3 regions of the Shumkonia mesophila genome follow, and region 2 is predicted to be linked to each of the others. Evidence: predicted binding sites of a transcription regulator. Region 2 holds the regulator's gene; each other region holds the start of a gene.
What was found. The regulator LexA, encoded in region 2, represses DNA repair genes until DNA is damaged. The targets are predictions, from matches to a motif close to ATGTTCTANTTTGGTTC.
Positions count from the first base shown of each region.

Region 1 (4,277 bases), 400 kb from region 2:
GCGGCGATGTCGTCTTGCGTGGCGATCGGCTCGGCGAAGGCCAGCCGGGCGCGCAGGGGGGCCACCGGCCGGCGCGGCGACAGGGATTCCCCCACGCGGCCCAGCGCCTGATCGAGGCGGCGCAACGCCGCTTCGCCGAAACGGGCGGCCAGCGGCGCCCGCGGCAGGTCGATAAGGTCGCCGACCCGGCGCAGGCCGACCCGGCGCAAGCCCTCCGCCGCCACCCCGTCGAGCCGAAGCGCCGCCACCGGCAGCGGCGCCAGGGCTGCCCGCAGGCCGCCAGGCGGCACTACCGCCAAGTCATTCCCGTCGAGTTCGCCGAAGCGGGCCACCGCCCAGGCGGCGCCAGGGGTGTCGGCCAGGGCGGCGCGGGCGGCGAAGCCCAGCCCCTCCAGGCGACCGACGAGGTCTTGCAGCAGCGCCGCCTCGCCACCGAACAGGTGGGCGCAGCCGGTGACGTCGAGCCACAGCCCGCCGGCACCGGAGCAGGGGTTGCCGCCCTCGCCATCCACCGCCGTCCATGGCGTATAGCGGCCGCACCAGGCGGCCAGTCCGTCCAGCGCCTTGGCCTCGGCGGCGGAGTCGGCGGGCAGGGCGCGCAGTTCGGGAAGTACGGCATAGGCGTCGGCCAAAGGCTGGCCCGGCCGGACGCCGCCGGCCAACGCCGCCCGATTGGCGGCGGCGATGCGCAGGCCGCCGCGCCCCGCCGCCACCGTCGCCAGCGGCGGCTCAGCCGGCCAGCCGGAGGAGGGCCGCGCCGTCGCCGCCTGGCGCCGCACAAGATCGGTCGCGAAGGTCGGCAACCACAGCGAAACCACCCGCCGTCGTTCCATCCGGTCCATCGGTCCATTCCACAAGCCAGGAGCGGGGGCCGCCGGCCGCCGCCCCCGCCGCATTGCGGCATTTGATGAGATCGACCCGCCAGCGCGGCCGGCCGACGCCGGGCCGCCCCTCGGCCCTGGCGCCGGGGGCGGCGGCCACCCGCCAGCGCGTCACCGCCGGGCTCGCCCCCTCGTCGTCTCGCCCCCGCAGCAGCAGGGCCGCCGTGGCGCCGCCCTCGGCCGCCAATTGCAGCCGCCGGGCCGCCGTCACGCTCAACCCCTCGGCCTCGCCCAGCACCGCCGCCAGGGCGCCGCTGCGCAAGGCTTCCTCCATCACCCACAGCACATCGGTGGCGTTGCGCCCGCGCACCACGATCAGGCGGGCCGGATCGAGACCGAAGGCGGTCAGGCCGGGGCCATACAGGCGGCGCCCGTAGCCGCGCCGGCACCACAGCACCGTTCCCGTGCCGCCGGCCAGGCGGGTCAGCAGGCCGGCGCAGAAGCCGGCGGCGGCCCCGCCGTCGGCGGCCTGCACCTCGTGCAGGGCGGCGCGCGGCAGACCGCCCCAGGGCAGGGCCTCGTCGAGGGCCGGCGCCCCCAGCCCCAGGACGCCACCGCCGTCAGCCCGGCAGAAGGCGCCTTCCAGCCCCCGGATGCGACGGCGCAGGCTCTCCAGCACGGCCGGATCGGCCTGATGGAACGCGCTCGATCGGGACATGACGGGACAAGGCCTCCACCCTGACGAACCACCCCAAATGTTCCTGTTATGTTCTAATCCTGGGGAAACGCTTCGTCAAGCTCGAGGTAATTTCGGGAACAGAGGTAATTTCGGGGTAATTTCGGGGACACCATATTTAATTCACTACGGAATTAAATATGGTGTCCCCGAAATTAAGCCATGGTGTTCCCGAAATTAAGCCCTTATCGGCCGGAAAGGCGGTTCAGGCGAAGCGGTCGATGCCGAGGCCGTCCAGATCGATGTCCGGGTCCTTGCCACTGGCCAGATCGGCGACCAGCCGGCCGGCCCCGGCGGACATCGTCCAGCCCAGCGTGCCGTGGCCGGTGTTGATCAGCAGGTTCTCGAAGCGCGTGCGGCCGATGACCGGCACGCTGTCCGGCGTGGTCGGCCTGAGCCCGGCCCAGAATTCCGCCCGCGAGGCGTCGCCGCAGCGGGGGAAGAGATCCATCGCCGCCGTCAGGATGGAATGGGCGCGCGCGCCGCTCAAGCTGGTGTCATAGCCGGTCAGCTCGGCGGTGCCGGCTACCCGCAGGCGGTCGCCCAGACGCGAATAGACGATCTTGCGCTCGTCGTCGATGATCGCCACCCGCGGCGCCCCACCGGGATTTTCCGGCGCCGTCGGGATGGTCACCGAATAGCCCTTGGCCGGATAGACCGGCAGCCTTACGCCCAGCGGCTTCAGCAGCAGCGGCGTGTAGCTGCCCATGGCCAGGACGAACAGGTCGTAGTCGTCGGCATTGAGCGTGCCGCCGTCGGTGACGACGCCGAGGAGGTGGTTGCGATGGGCGATCAGCCGGCGCACCTGGGTGCCATAGCGAAACTGCACGCCCATGCCCCGGCAGATATCGGCCAGCCCGGCGGTGAACTTGTAGGCGTCGCCGCTTTCGTCGTCGGGGCTGTAGGTGCCGCCGACCAGTTTGTGGCGGGATTCCGCCAGGGCCGGTTCGCGGGCGACACAGCCCTCGACGTCCAGCACCTCGCGGATGCAGCCGTATCGGGTCATCAGCGCGGCCTTGGGTACCGCCGCCTCGAATTCCTTGGCGTCGGAATAGACGTGCAGGATGCCGCGTTCGGCCTGGTCGTACGCGATGCCGGTGTCGGCGCGGATCTGGGCCAGGCATTGGCGGCTGTAGACGGCGACCCTGAGGATGCGCTCGGTGTTGACGCGGTTGCGCGCCGCCGTGCAGTTGGCGAGGAAGCGCAGGCACCAGCCGAACATCGCGAAATCGAGGCGCGGCCGGATGATCAGCGGCGCGTCCTCGCGGCCCAGCCATTTGAGCGCCTTCAGCGGCGTCGCCGGCCCGGCCCACGGGTCGGCATGGCTGGCCGAAATCTGGCCGCCGTTGGCGAAACTGGTTTCCAGCCCCGGCCCCAACTGGCGGTCCAGCACGACGACCTGATGGCCGGCCTTGGCCAGCCAATAGGCGGTTGTGACGCCGACCACGCCGGCGCCCAACACCAACACTCTCATCGGATTGCCCTCTTTTTGGTCTTGGAAAATTCACAGGCAGTCATGGCGGCGATCTTATAATCCTTGCCCGCCTGGAACGCCTAGACCCATCTGTGACCTTTCGACGGCCCGTCCAACCCATTATGATACTTGGAAATTCGTCTGCGAAGCGGGAGGCCATGACCGATACCGCGCTGCTCAGCGTCGAGGAAATGTACCAGGCGGACGCCGCCGCCGCACGCGCCGGCGTGCCCGGTCTTGCCCTCATGGAAGCGGCGGGAACCGCCGTCTTTCGCGAAATCCGCCAGCGCTGGCCGACGCCGCGCCCGACGGTGGTGCTGTGCGGTCCGGGCAACAACGGCGGCGACGGATTCGTCGTCGCCCGCCTGCTGCGCGAAGCCGGCTGGCCGGTGCGCCTTGCCCTGCTGGGCGACCGGGCCAGGCTCAAGGGCGATGCCGCCGCCAATGCCAGGCGCTGGACCGGCAACGTCTTGCCACTCGACGGCCCGGCGCTTCTCGACGGTTGCGAACTGGTCGTCGACGCCCTGTTCGGGGCCGGTCTGGCGCGCCCCCTCGATGGACCGGCCAGGGCCGTGATCGAGGCCATCAACCAGCGTTGCCTCGCCTGCCTGGCGGTCGACGTGCCGAGCGGCGTCCACGGCAACACCGGCCAGGTCATGGGCGCCGCCCCCCAGGCCACCGTCACCGTCACCTTCTTCAGGGCCAAGCCAGGGCACTTCCTGCGCCCCGGACGGGATCTGGCCGGCGCCCTGGTGGTCGCCGACATCGGCATCCCCGAGGCGGTGCTTGCCGACATCGCCCCCCAGACCGCGTTCAACGCGCCGGGCCTGTGGCTGGAGCGCTACCCGTGGCCGAATTTCGAGAGCAACAAATACACCCGCGGCCACGCCGTCATCGCCGGGGGCAGCGAAATGACCGGCGCCGCCCGGCTGGCGGCACGCGGCGCCCGGCGCATCGGGGCCGGGCTGGTAACCATCGCGACATCGCCGGAAGCCTTTCCCATCTACGCCGCCGACATGCCGGGCACGCTGGTGAAGCCGCTGGCCGGTCGTGGCGGTTTCGGCGAGTTCATTGCCGACCCGCGGCGTAACGCCGTGCTGGTCGGGCCGGGCGCCGGCGTCAACGAAATCACCCATCGCCGGGCGCTGGCGGCACTGGCCGCCGGCAAGGCGACGGTATTGGACGCCGACGCTCTGACCGTTTTCGCCAGGAAGCCGAAGGCGCTGTTCGAGGCGATCGGCGGCCC
Region 1 covers NZ_JAOTID010000002.1:557,636-561,912, reverse strand. Annotated here, with positions in the region: gene ODR01_RS05910 (Y-family DNA polymerase) at 1-842, opposite strand, end outside; gene ODR01_RS05905 (ImuA family protein) at 730-1,539, opposite strand; gene ODR01_RS05900 (D-amino acid dehydrogenase) at 1,763-3,031, opposite strand; gene ODR01_RS05895 (NAD(P)H-hydrate dehydratase) at 3,190-4,277, shown strand, end outside.
Region 1: the regulator LexA is predicted to act here: its motif matches at 1,577-1,593, upstream of ODR01_RS05905 (ImuA family protein).

Region 2 (4,277 bases):
CCCGCCGACCGCCTCGTGGTCAGCGAAAGCGGCCTCTACACCCCCGACGACTTGGCCCGCATGGCCCGCATCGGGGTGCGCTGCTTCCTGGTCGGCGAATCCCTGATGCGCCAGACCGATGTCGAGGCGGCGACCCGCGCCCTGCTGGCCGGCGCCCCGGCCCCGGCGAAGGAGTAAGGCCATGGCCGGGCTCAGCCATTTCGACGACAAGGGCGACGCCCGCATGGTCGACGTCTCGGCCAAGGCCGTTACCCAGCGCACCGCCACCGCCAAGGGCTCGGTGCTCGTGGCCCCCGAGACGCTGGCCCGCATCCAGGCCGGCGGCGTCAAGAAGGGCGACGTGCTCGGCGTCGCCCAGCTGGCCGGCATCATGGGGGCCAAGCGCACGTCCGATCTCATCCCGCTCTGCCACCCGCTGGGGCTGGATGCCGTCGAGATGCGCCTTTCCTGCGACGCCGGGCGCAACGCCGTCGACATCGAGGCGACCTGCCGCGTCGCGGGGCGCACCGGCGTCGAGATGGAGGCGCTGACCGCCGTCGCCGTGGCGGCGCTCACCGTCTATGACATGTGCAAGTCGATGGACCGCGCCATGCGCATCGTCGACATCCGCCTTGTGCACAAGGCCGGCGGCAAGTCCGGCACCTTCGAGGCCCCATGATGCTTTCCGTCGCCGAAGCCGTCGCCAAGGTCGTTTCCGGTTTCGCGCCGCTCGCCGTCGAGACGGTCGGTCTCGAGGCGGCGTTGGGCCGCGCCCTGGCCAGGGACGTCGCCGCGCAGCTCGACAGCCCGCCGCTGGACGTCTCGGCCATGGACGGCTATGCGCTGCGCGCCGCCGACGCCACCGCCGTGCCGGCGACGCTGACCCGGATCGGCCAGTCGGCGGCCGGCCACCCCTTTGCCGGCGCCGTCGGGGCGGGGCAGTGCGTGCGCATCTTCACCGGCGCCGTCATGCCGGCCGGCGCCGACGCCATCGTCATCCAGGAGGACGCCGAGGCCGCGGGCGACGCCGTCACCGTCCGCGAGGTGCCCAGGCCCGGCCGCTGGGTCCGCCGCGCCGGCATGGATTTTCGGCGGGGCGACGTCATGCTCAAGGCCGGGCGCCGGCTGACCGGGCGCGACATCGGGCTCGCCGCCGCCATGAACGTGCCGTGGCTCGCCGTCGCCCGCCGGCCGCGCGTCGCCATCCTCGCCACCGGCGACGAACTGGTGATGCCCGGCGAGCCGCTGGCCGAAGGCCAGATCGTCGGTTCCAACAGCCTGGCGGTGGCCGCCTACGTCACCGCCTTCGGCGGTCTTCCCGCGGTGCTGGGCATCGCCCGCGACACCGAGGAATCGCTGGCCGCCCTGCTGGCAGGCGCCCGGGGCGCCGACCTGCTGGTCACCATCGGCGGCGCCTCGGTCGGCGACCACGACCTGGTGCGCCAGGCGCTGGCCGCCCAGGGCTTCGACCTCGGCTTCTATCGGGTCGCCATGCGGCCGGGCAAGCCGCTCATCTTCGGGCGTCTCGGCGACGTGCCGGTGCTGGGGCTGCCGGGCAACCCGGTCTCGGTCGGCGTCACCTCGCTGCTGTTCCTGCGCCCGGCCATGAACGCCATGCTCGGACTTCCCGACCGCCGGGGACCGGCGCCGATGGCCCGCCTCGGGCGCGACCTGCCGGCCAACGACCTCCGCCAGGACTATCTGCGTTCCCGCCTGACGGTGGGCGAGGACGGCGAGCCCGTCGCCACCCCCTTCGAGGCCCAGGACAGCGCGCTGATGGCCCGCTTCGCCGACGCCGACTGCCTGGTGGTCCGCCCGCCCCATGCGCCGCCCGCCCGGGCCGGCGAACGGGTGGAGATCGTTCCCCTCTAGTATTTTGGGGACACCATACTTAATTCCCGCCGTCGGCTGCCTTGCTTCGGTTCGCTGGAATTAAGTATGGTGTCCCTAAAATACCCCCGAAATACCCCTGCCTCCCGTCACCAAATTGCCGCTTGACCCGGCACGAGAACTAAACTAGAACATGTGCCGACGTTTTGCTTTTGTTCCACATTTTGTGGTGCCGGTTTCGGGGTGACGCCAGACGTGCGACGGCGGCGGAGGGCCCCCGGGTCGAACGCATCGCAGCACCGCCGCCACGCCGCGAAACTGGGTGGCGGCCCGGAGTGACACCATGCTGACCCGCAAGCAGTACGAACTCCTCGTCTACATCAACGATCACCTGAAGAGCAAAGGCGTCTCGCCCTCCTTCGAGGAGATGAAGGAGGCCTTGAGCCTGCGCTCGAAATCCGGCATCCACCGGCTGATCACCGGGCTCGAGGAGCGCGGCTTCATCCGCCACCTGCCGCACCGCGCCCGCGCGCTCGAAGTCCTCAAGCTGCCGGAAAACGCCGAGGCCCCCAATGGCGCCTCGCGCGGCGCCTTCGCCCCCAAGGTCATCCGCGGCCAGTTCAAGCCCTCGACCGCCCGCGCCGCCCGGCCCGAGGCCGGGGCCGTGGAACTGCCGCTCTATGGCCTGATCGCCGCCGGCACGCCCATCGAGGCGATGCGCGACAACACGGCCTCCATCGACGTGCCGGCTTCCCTGCTCGGCACCGGCGAGCATTACGCGCTCAGCGTCGATGGCGATTCGATGATCGACGCCGGCATCGAGGACGGCGACACCGTGGTCATCCAGCGCTGCGAAACCGCCGACAACGGCACCATCGTCGTCGCCCTGGTCGAGAATACCGAGGTGACGCTGAAACGCCTGCGCCGGCGCGGCGATTCCATCGCGCTGGAGCCCGCCAACAAGAAATACGAAACCCGCATCTTCGGCCCCGACCAGGTCCAGGTGCAGGGCAAACTGGTGGGACTGATTCGCAAGTACTAACGGCCGTCGATCGCGTCATGGGAATGCGGGTTGTGCCTCCGCACGGAGGGCATCGGATACGATCCCCTGGTAAAATGGCGGTTGTCGCTCTACCTTAACGTGCGCTTGGCATGGCGTGGGGGAGTTGCCATGAGAAGAATCGTCGTCGGCTTCCTGCTGTTAACGATAAGTGCGTGCGTGGCTGTGCCTCAAGGGCCGCAGGTCGCCGGCGGCACCAGGATCACGCAACTTGGTATTTCGTTCGCTGTTCCCGAAGGCAGGTCGTGGACCGTACTCGTTCAGTCGACCTACCAAGTAATGCTTGGCGCGCGCGGAAATTCGCCGAATGAAACCCTGATAACGGCCATCGGCACCTACAACGTTCCCGCATTTGATGTACCGGAGGGATTTTTAAACTTCGTGAAATCCGGACGTGCCAACGAACCGAAAACAGGAACGTTCGAAGTCATCAGGAATGATGAACAGTGGTATGCCGAGCGATCAGAAACCTGCGTCAAACATGAATCCGCGGCTAAAGACTTCGCGGCTAAACGCGGAGGCGCGTTTACTATGATCGAGTACTATGGAATGAATTGCATCCACCCGGGAAATCCATCAGTCGGCATCTTCGTCGAATTCTCCAGGAAGGGACCTTCCGGCGTTGAATTTCCGCAGTTCAGGGCGATGGGAGAGCGGTTGCTTAAGTCAGTCGAGTTTACATCCTACAAGTAACGGGTTTACGCGAGGGGGCTTGGATCCTGCTGGTTGTCCCCCGTTCGCCCCAACACCGTCACGATATCGAGGACCTGCACGCCTTCCGGCAGTTCGATCAGAAACTCGGCGTCGCGCTTAAGGTGATGGATGCGCCGGGGGTCCGGCCCGGCGAAGCGCGACATGGCCTCGACGCTCTCCCAATAGGAGATGGTGACGAACTCCGTTTCCCCGGGCCGGTCCTCGCGGAACATCTGCACGCCCAGCGCCTTCCCGGCCAGCGGCTTGACGCCCTCCTCATAGAGATACGCCGCGTAGGCGTCGGCCTTGGCCGCCTCGGTGCGGCCGCGCCAGATGCGGGCGATGGCGGGGCGCAAAAGGTGGCGGGCATCCGTCATGGCATCCTCCTCGTTTCGTACCCTACCCCTCCTCGGGCAGGAAGCGCACGCCGCCGTACCAGGCCGAGGCCGTGGCGGCGCGGTTGTCGCAATCGGTCATAATGGCCACGGCGTCGATGGCGTCGATGTCGAGGCCGTGGTAGCGCCTGAAATCGTCGCGCAGGTTGCGCCGCTCGGTCACCCAGCCCATCGGCGCCTTGGGCGGCCCTGATCGCACGGCGACGATATGGGCGTTGGCGGTAAAGGCGTTGGGCCAGTCGGCGCCGGCCGGCTTGGCGCTGGCCCAGACGTAGTTGATGGCCCGGGTGGCGAACGGGTTGAAGCCGCCCTTCCTGACG
Region 2 covers NZ_JAOTID010000002.1:160,034-164,310, reverse strand. Annotated here, with positions in the region: gene trpC (indole-3-glycerol phosphate synthase TrpC) at 1-177, shown strand, start outside; gene moaC (cyclic pyranopterin monophosphate synthase MoaC) at 182-658, shown strand; gene ODR01_RS04250 (molybdopterin molybdotransferase MoeA) at 655-1,851, shown strand; gene lexA (transcriptional repressor LexA) at 2,153-2,851, shown strand; gene ODR01_RS04240 (hypothetical protein) at 2,981-3,562, shown strand; gene ODR01_RS04235 (hypothetical protein) at 3,568-3,939, opposite strand; gene ODR01_RS04230 (DUF3047 domain-containing protein) at 3,962-4,277, opposite strand, start outside.

Region 3 (4,277 bases), on a different contig from region 2:
TGCGTCTGCTGGGTGCCGTCGAGTGGGTGGCGATGGCCATATTGGCCTGCATCGGCCTGGCCACCGTCGGCACCGTCGTCTACACCACCCGGACCAGCCTGGCGGTGCATCGCCAGATCATCGAGGTGCTGCATCTCATCGGCGCCCAGGACGCCTATGTCGCCCGCCAGTTCGCCTGGCGCGCCCTCAGCCTGGGGCTGCGCGGCGGCCTGATCGGCCTTTCCCTGGCGCTGCCGGCCCTGCTCGCCGTCGGCTACCTGGCGGCCCACATCGACGCCGAATTGCTGCCCAAGGCCTCCCTCGGGGCGCTGCAGTGGGGCATGCTGGCCGCCATTCCCCTGCTGGCCTCCGCCATCGCCATGATGACCGCGCGCGTCACCGTCATGAAGACCTTGGCCGCGATGCTTTAGCCATGTCGCACCGCCGCCTCCCTTCCCCCTTCCGTGACCGCCCCCCGGCGGCAGGGTGGGCGCCATGACCGCGCACGGCCTGCATCGCCGCCGCAAGTTCCGGCGCGTGGCGGTGCCGCTCGTCGCCCTTCTGGCGCTGGCGGTCGGCGGCTGGAGCGGCGGCCTGCTGTGGTTCGTCGAGCAGATCCCCAACGCCGTCGAGGACAGCACGACGCCGACCGACGCCATCGTGGTGCTGACCGGCGGCCAGGGGCGGCTGGACGAGGCCCTGGCCCTGCTGTCGGGAAACCTGGCCAGCCGGCTGTTCGTTTCCGGCGTCTATCGCGGCGTCGACGTCAAGACCCTGCTGGACACGGCCCGCAGTTCGTCGGCCATCCCCGAAAGCCGCATCGGCATCGGCGACGCCGCCAACACGGTCGGCAACGCCGAGGAGACGGCGGCGTGGGCGCGCTATTTCGGCATCCGTTCGATCCGCCTGGTCACCGCCAGCTACCACATGCCGCGCAGCCTGCTGGAATTCCATCACGCGCTGCCCGGCGTGACGGTGGTGCCCCACCCGGTGTTTTCCGACAACGTCAAGCAGCAGGAATGGTGGGCGTGGCCGGGAACCGCCACGCTGATCGCCCGCGAATACACCAAGTACCTCCTTGTCCGCGCCCGCCAGTCCCTCGAGTGGCGCTCCAGCGAAGAGTCCTCATGACCGCCATCCGTTCGATCCTGTTCAACGTCTTTCTGTTCGGCAGCCTGACCGTCTTCCTGTTCGGCGCCGTGTTTCTGCTGCCGTTGCCGGAGCGGGTCATGGAACGCGCCGTCACCGGCTGGACCTATTTCGCCAGGTGGGGTCTCAAGCTCATCGTCGGCCTCGATTACGAGATCCGCGGCCGGGAGCACCTGCCCGACGGCCCGGCCATCCTGGCCAGCAAGCACCAGTCGGCGTGGGATACCATGGCCTTCCTGTGGCTGTTTCCCCGGCCGGTCTACGTCATCAAGAAGGAGCTGCTGTCGATTCCCCTGTGGGGGTGGTGCGCCGCCCGTTGCGGCCACATTCCGGTCGACCGCGCGGGCGGGGCCGGGGCGCTGAAGCAGATGGTGCGCGCCACCCGGGCCGCCCTGGCCAAGGGCCGCCACGTCGTCATCTTCCCCGAAGGCACCCGCGTGGCGCCCGGCGAAAAGCTTCCGTTCCACCCGGGCATCGCCGCGCTTTATTCCCAGGTCTCGGTCCCCGTGGTACCGGTGGCCCTCAATTCCGGCGTGTTCTGGGGCCGGCGCAGTTTCCAGAAGCGGCCGGGCACCATCGTGCTGGAATTCCTGCCGGCGATCCCGCCCGGCCTCGATCGCAAGGCCTTCATCGGCGAACTGGAAAGGCGCCTCGATACCGCCGGCGACCGGCTCATCCACGAAGCCCGGCGGGCCGCCTGAAGGCCTGTGGACAGAGCGGTGGAAAGATTTGCCGTCCGGGCTGTGAACTGCGGGGGTAAATCGCGGCCGGGCCTTCTGTTCCGCCATCTTCAAGTCCCGCCACTTTGGGGACAGCTTGGGGGAAACGTAACAGGAACATTGGCTTGACGGGAAGCCTCTCCGTCCTTACATTTCCTTATGAAAAGCCTTTAAATTTCTTGAGTTAAGCCCTCGGCACGCCGGGGCGGTCCCGCAGCGGTGGGCCGCCGCTGTCGGGCCCCGCCGGAAATGAGAATCGCCATGACCCAGGTAGCCCCCATCTCCCAGCAGATCTGGGACATGAAGTATCGCTTGAAGAGCGCCGACGGCCATCCTGTGGACAAGACCATCGAGGATACCTGGCGCCGCGTGGCCAAGGCCTTGGCCGCGCCCGAGAAGGAGCCGGCCCTTTGGGAGGCCCGCTTCTTCGACGCCTTGGCCGATTTCCGTTTCCTGCCGGCCGGGCGCATCGTCTCGGGCGCCGGGTCCAAGCGCCACGTCACGCTGTTTAACTGCTTCGTCATGGGCACCGTGCCCGACGACATGGGCGGCATCTTCGACGCGCTGAAGGAAGCCGCGCTGACCATGCAGCAGGGCGGCGGCATCGGCTACGACTTCTCGACCATCCGGCCCAAGGGGGCGCCGGTCAAGGGGGTGGGCGCCGACGCCTCGGGTCCGCTGTCCTTCATGGACGTGTGGGACGCCATGTGCCGCACCATCATGAGCGCCGGCTCCAGGCGCGGCGCCATGATGGCGGTGATGCGCTGCGACCACCCCGACATCGAGGCCTTCATCGAGGCCAAGCGCCAACCCGGCCGTTTGCGGATGTTCAATCTGTCGGTGCTGGCCACCGACGCCTTCATGCGGGCGGTGCGCGAAGACGCGGCGTGGGAGCTGAAGTTCGACGGCACCACCTATCGCAGCCTGCCGGCGCGCGAGCTGTGGGACAAGATCATGCGGGCGACCTATGCCTACGCCGAGCCCGGCGTGATCTTCATCGACCGCATCAACCGCTTGAACAACCTCGCCTACTGCGAGACCATCCGGGCGACCAATCCGTGCGGCGAGCAGCCGCTGCCGCCCTACGGCGCCTGCCTGCTGGGCTCGGTCAACCTGGCCCGCCTGGTCGAGGCGCCGTTCACCGAGCAGGCGGCCATCCCCGAGGCGGCGCTCGATCAGTTGGTGCGCGTCGCCGTGCGCGCCATGGACAACGTCATCGAGGTGTCGCGCTTTCCGCTGCCCGAACAGGCCCACGAGGCGAAGAGCAAGCGGCGCATCGGCCTCGGCGTCACCGGACTGGCCGACGCGCTGATCATGTGCGGGGCGCGCTATGGCGGCGCCAAGGCGGTGACGCTGACCGAAAAATGGATGAAGACGATCCAGCGCGCCGCCTATCTGGCCTCGGCCGAGCTGGCGCGCGAGAAGGGCGCCTTCCCGCTGTTCGACGCCGGCAAGTACCTGGCCGGCGAAAGCGTGCGCGGGCTCGACGACGACGTGCGCTCGGCCATCGCCGATCACGGCATCCGCAACGCGCTGATCACCTCGATCGCGCCGACCGGCACCATCTCGCTGTTCGCCGACAACGTGTCCTCGGGGCTGGAGCCGGTGTTCAGCTTCAAGTACAGCCGCCATGTGCTGAACCCCGACGGCACGCGGCGCGAGGAAGAGGTCAGCGACTACGCCTTCCGCCTGTTCCACCTGATGTTCGGCGAGAACGCGGCGCTGACGGAGGCCTTCATCGATTCGCAGCACTTGAGCCCGCGCGACCATCTGGTCATGCAGGCGGCGGTGCAGAAGTACATCGACAGTTCGATCTCCAAGACCATCAACTGCCCCGAGGACATCCCGTTCGAGTCATTCAAGGATGTCTATCTCCAGGCCTACGACCTGGGCTGCAAGGGCTGCACCACCTATCGCCCCAACGACGTGACCGGGGCGGTGCTCGAGGTCAAGAAGGACAAGGGCAGGGAAGCCCAGGCCAGGGACGGCCAGCCCGAACTGCCGCTGGAGGCGCCGACGGCGGCGGCCAAGCCCAAGGACATGGGCGACGCCGGGGCCATCGCCCAGTTGTTCAAGCCGCTCGACCGGCCCGACGCCCTGCCCGGGGCCACCTACAAGGTGATGTGGCCGGAAAGCGACCACGCCATCTACATCACGCTCAACGACCTGCTCGACGACACCGGCCGGCGCCGCCCCTTCGAGGTGTTCATCAATTCCAAGAACATGGAGCACTACGCCTGGACAGTGGCGCTGACCCGCATGATCTCGGCGGTGTTCCGGCGCGGCGGCGACGTGTCGTTCGTGGTCGAGGAATTGAAGGCGGTGTTCGACCCGCGCGGCGGCCAGTGGATGGGCGGCCGCTACGTGCCCTCGCTTTTGGCCGCCATCGGCGAGGTCATCGAGCGTCACATGATCGCCATCGGCTTCCTC
Region 3 covers NZ_JAOTID010000007.1:26,579-30,855, reverse strand. Annotated here, with positions in the region: gene ODR01_RS12970 (cell division protein FtsX) at 1-410, shown strand, start outside; gene ODR01_RS12965 (YdcF family protein) at 475-1,110, shown strand; gene ODR01_RS12960 (lysophospholipid acyltransferase family protein) at 1,107-1,829, shown strand; gene ODR01_RS12955 (adenosylcobalamin-dependent ribonucleoside-diphosphate reductase) at 2,109-4,277, shown strand, end outside.
Region 3: the regulator LexA is predicted to act here: its motif matches at 1,952-1,968, upstream of ODR01_RS12955 (adenosylcobalamin-dependent ribonucleoside-diphosphate reductase).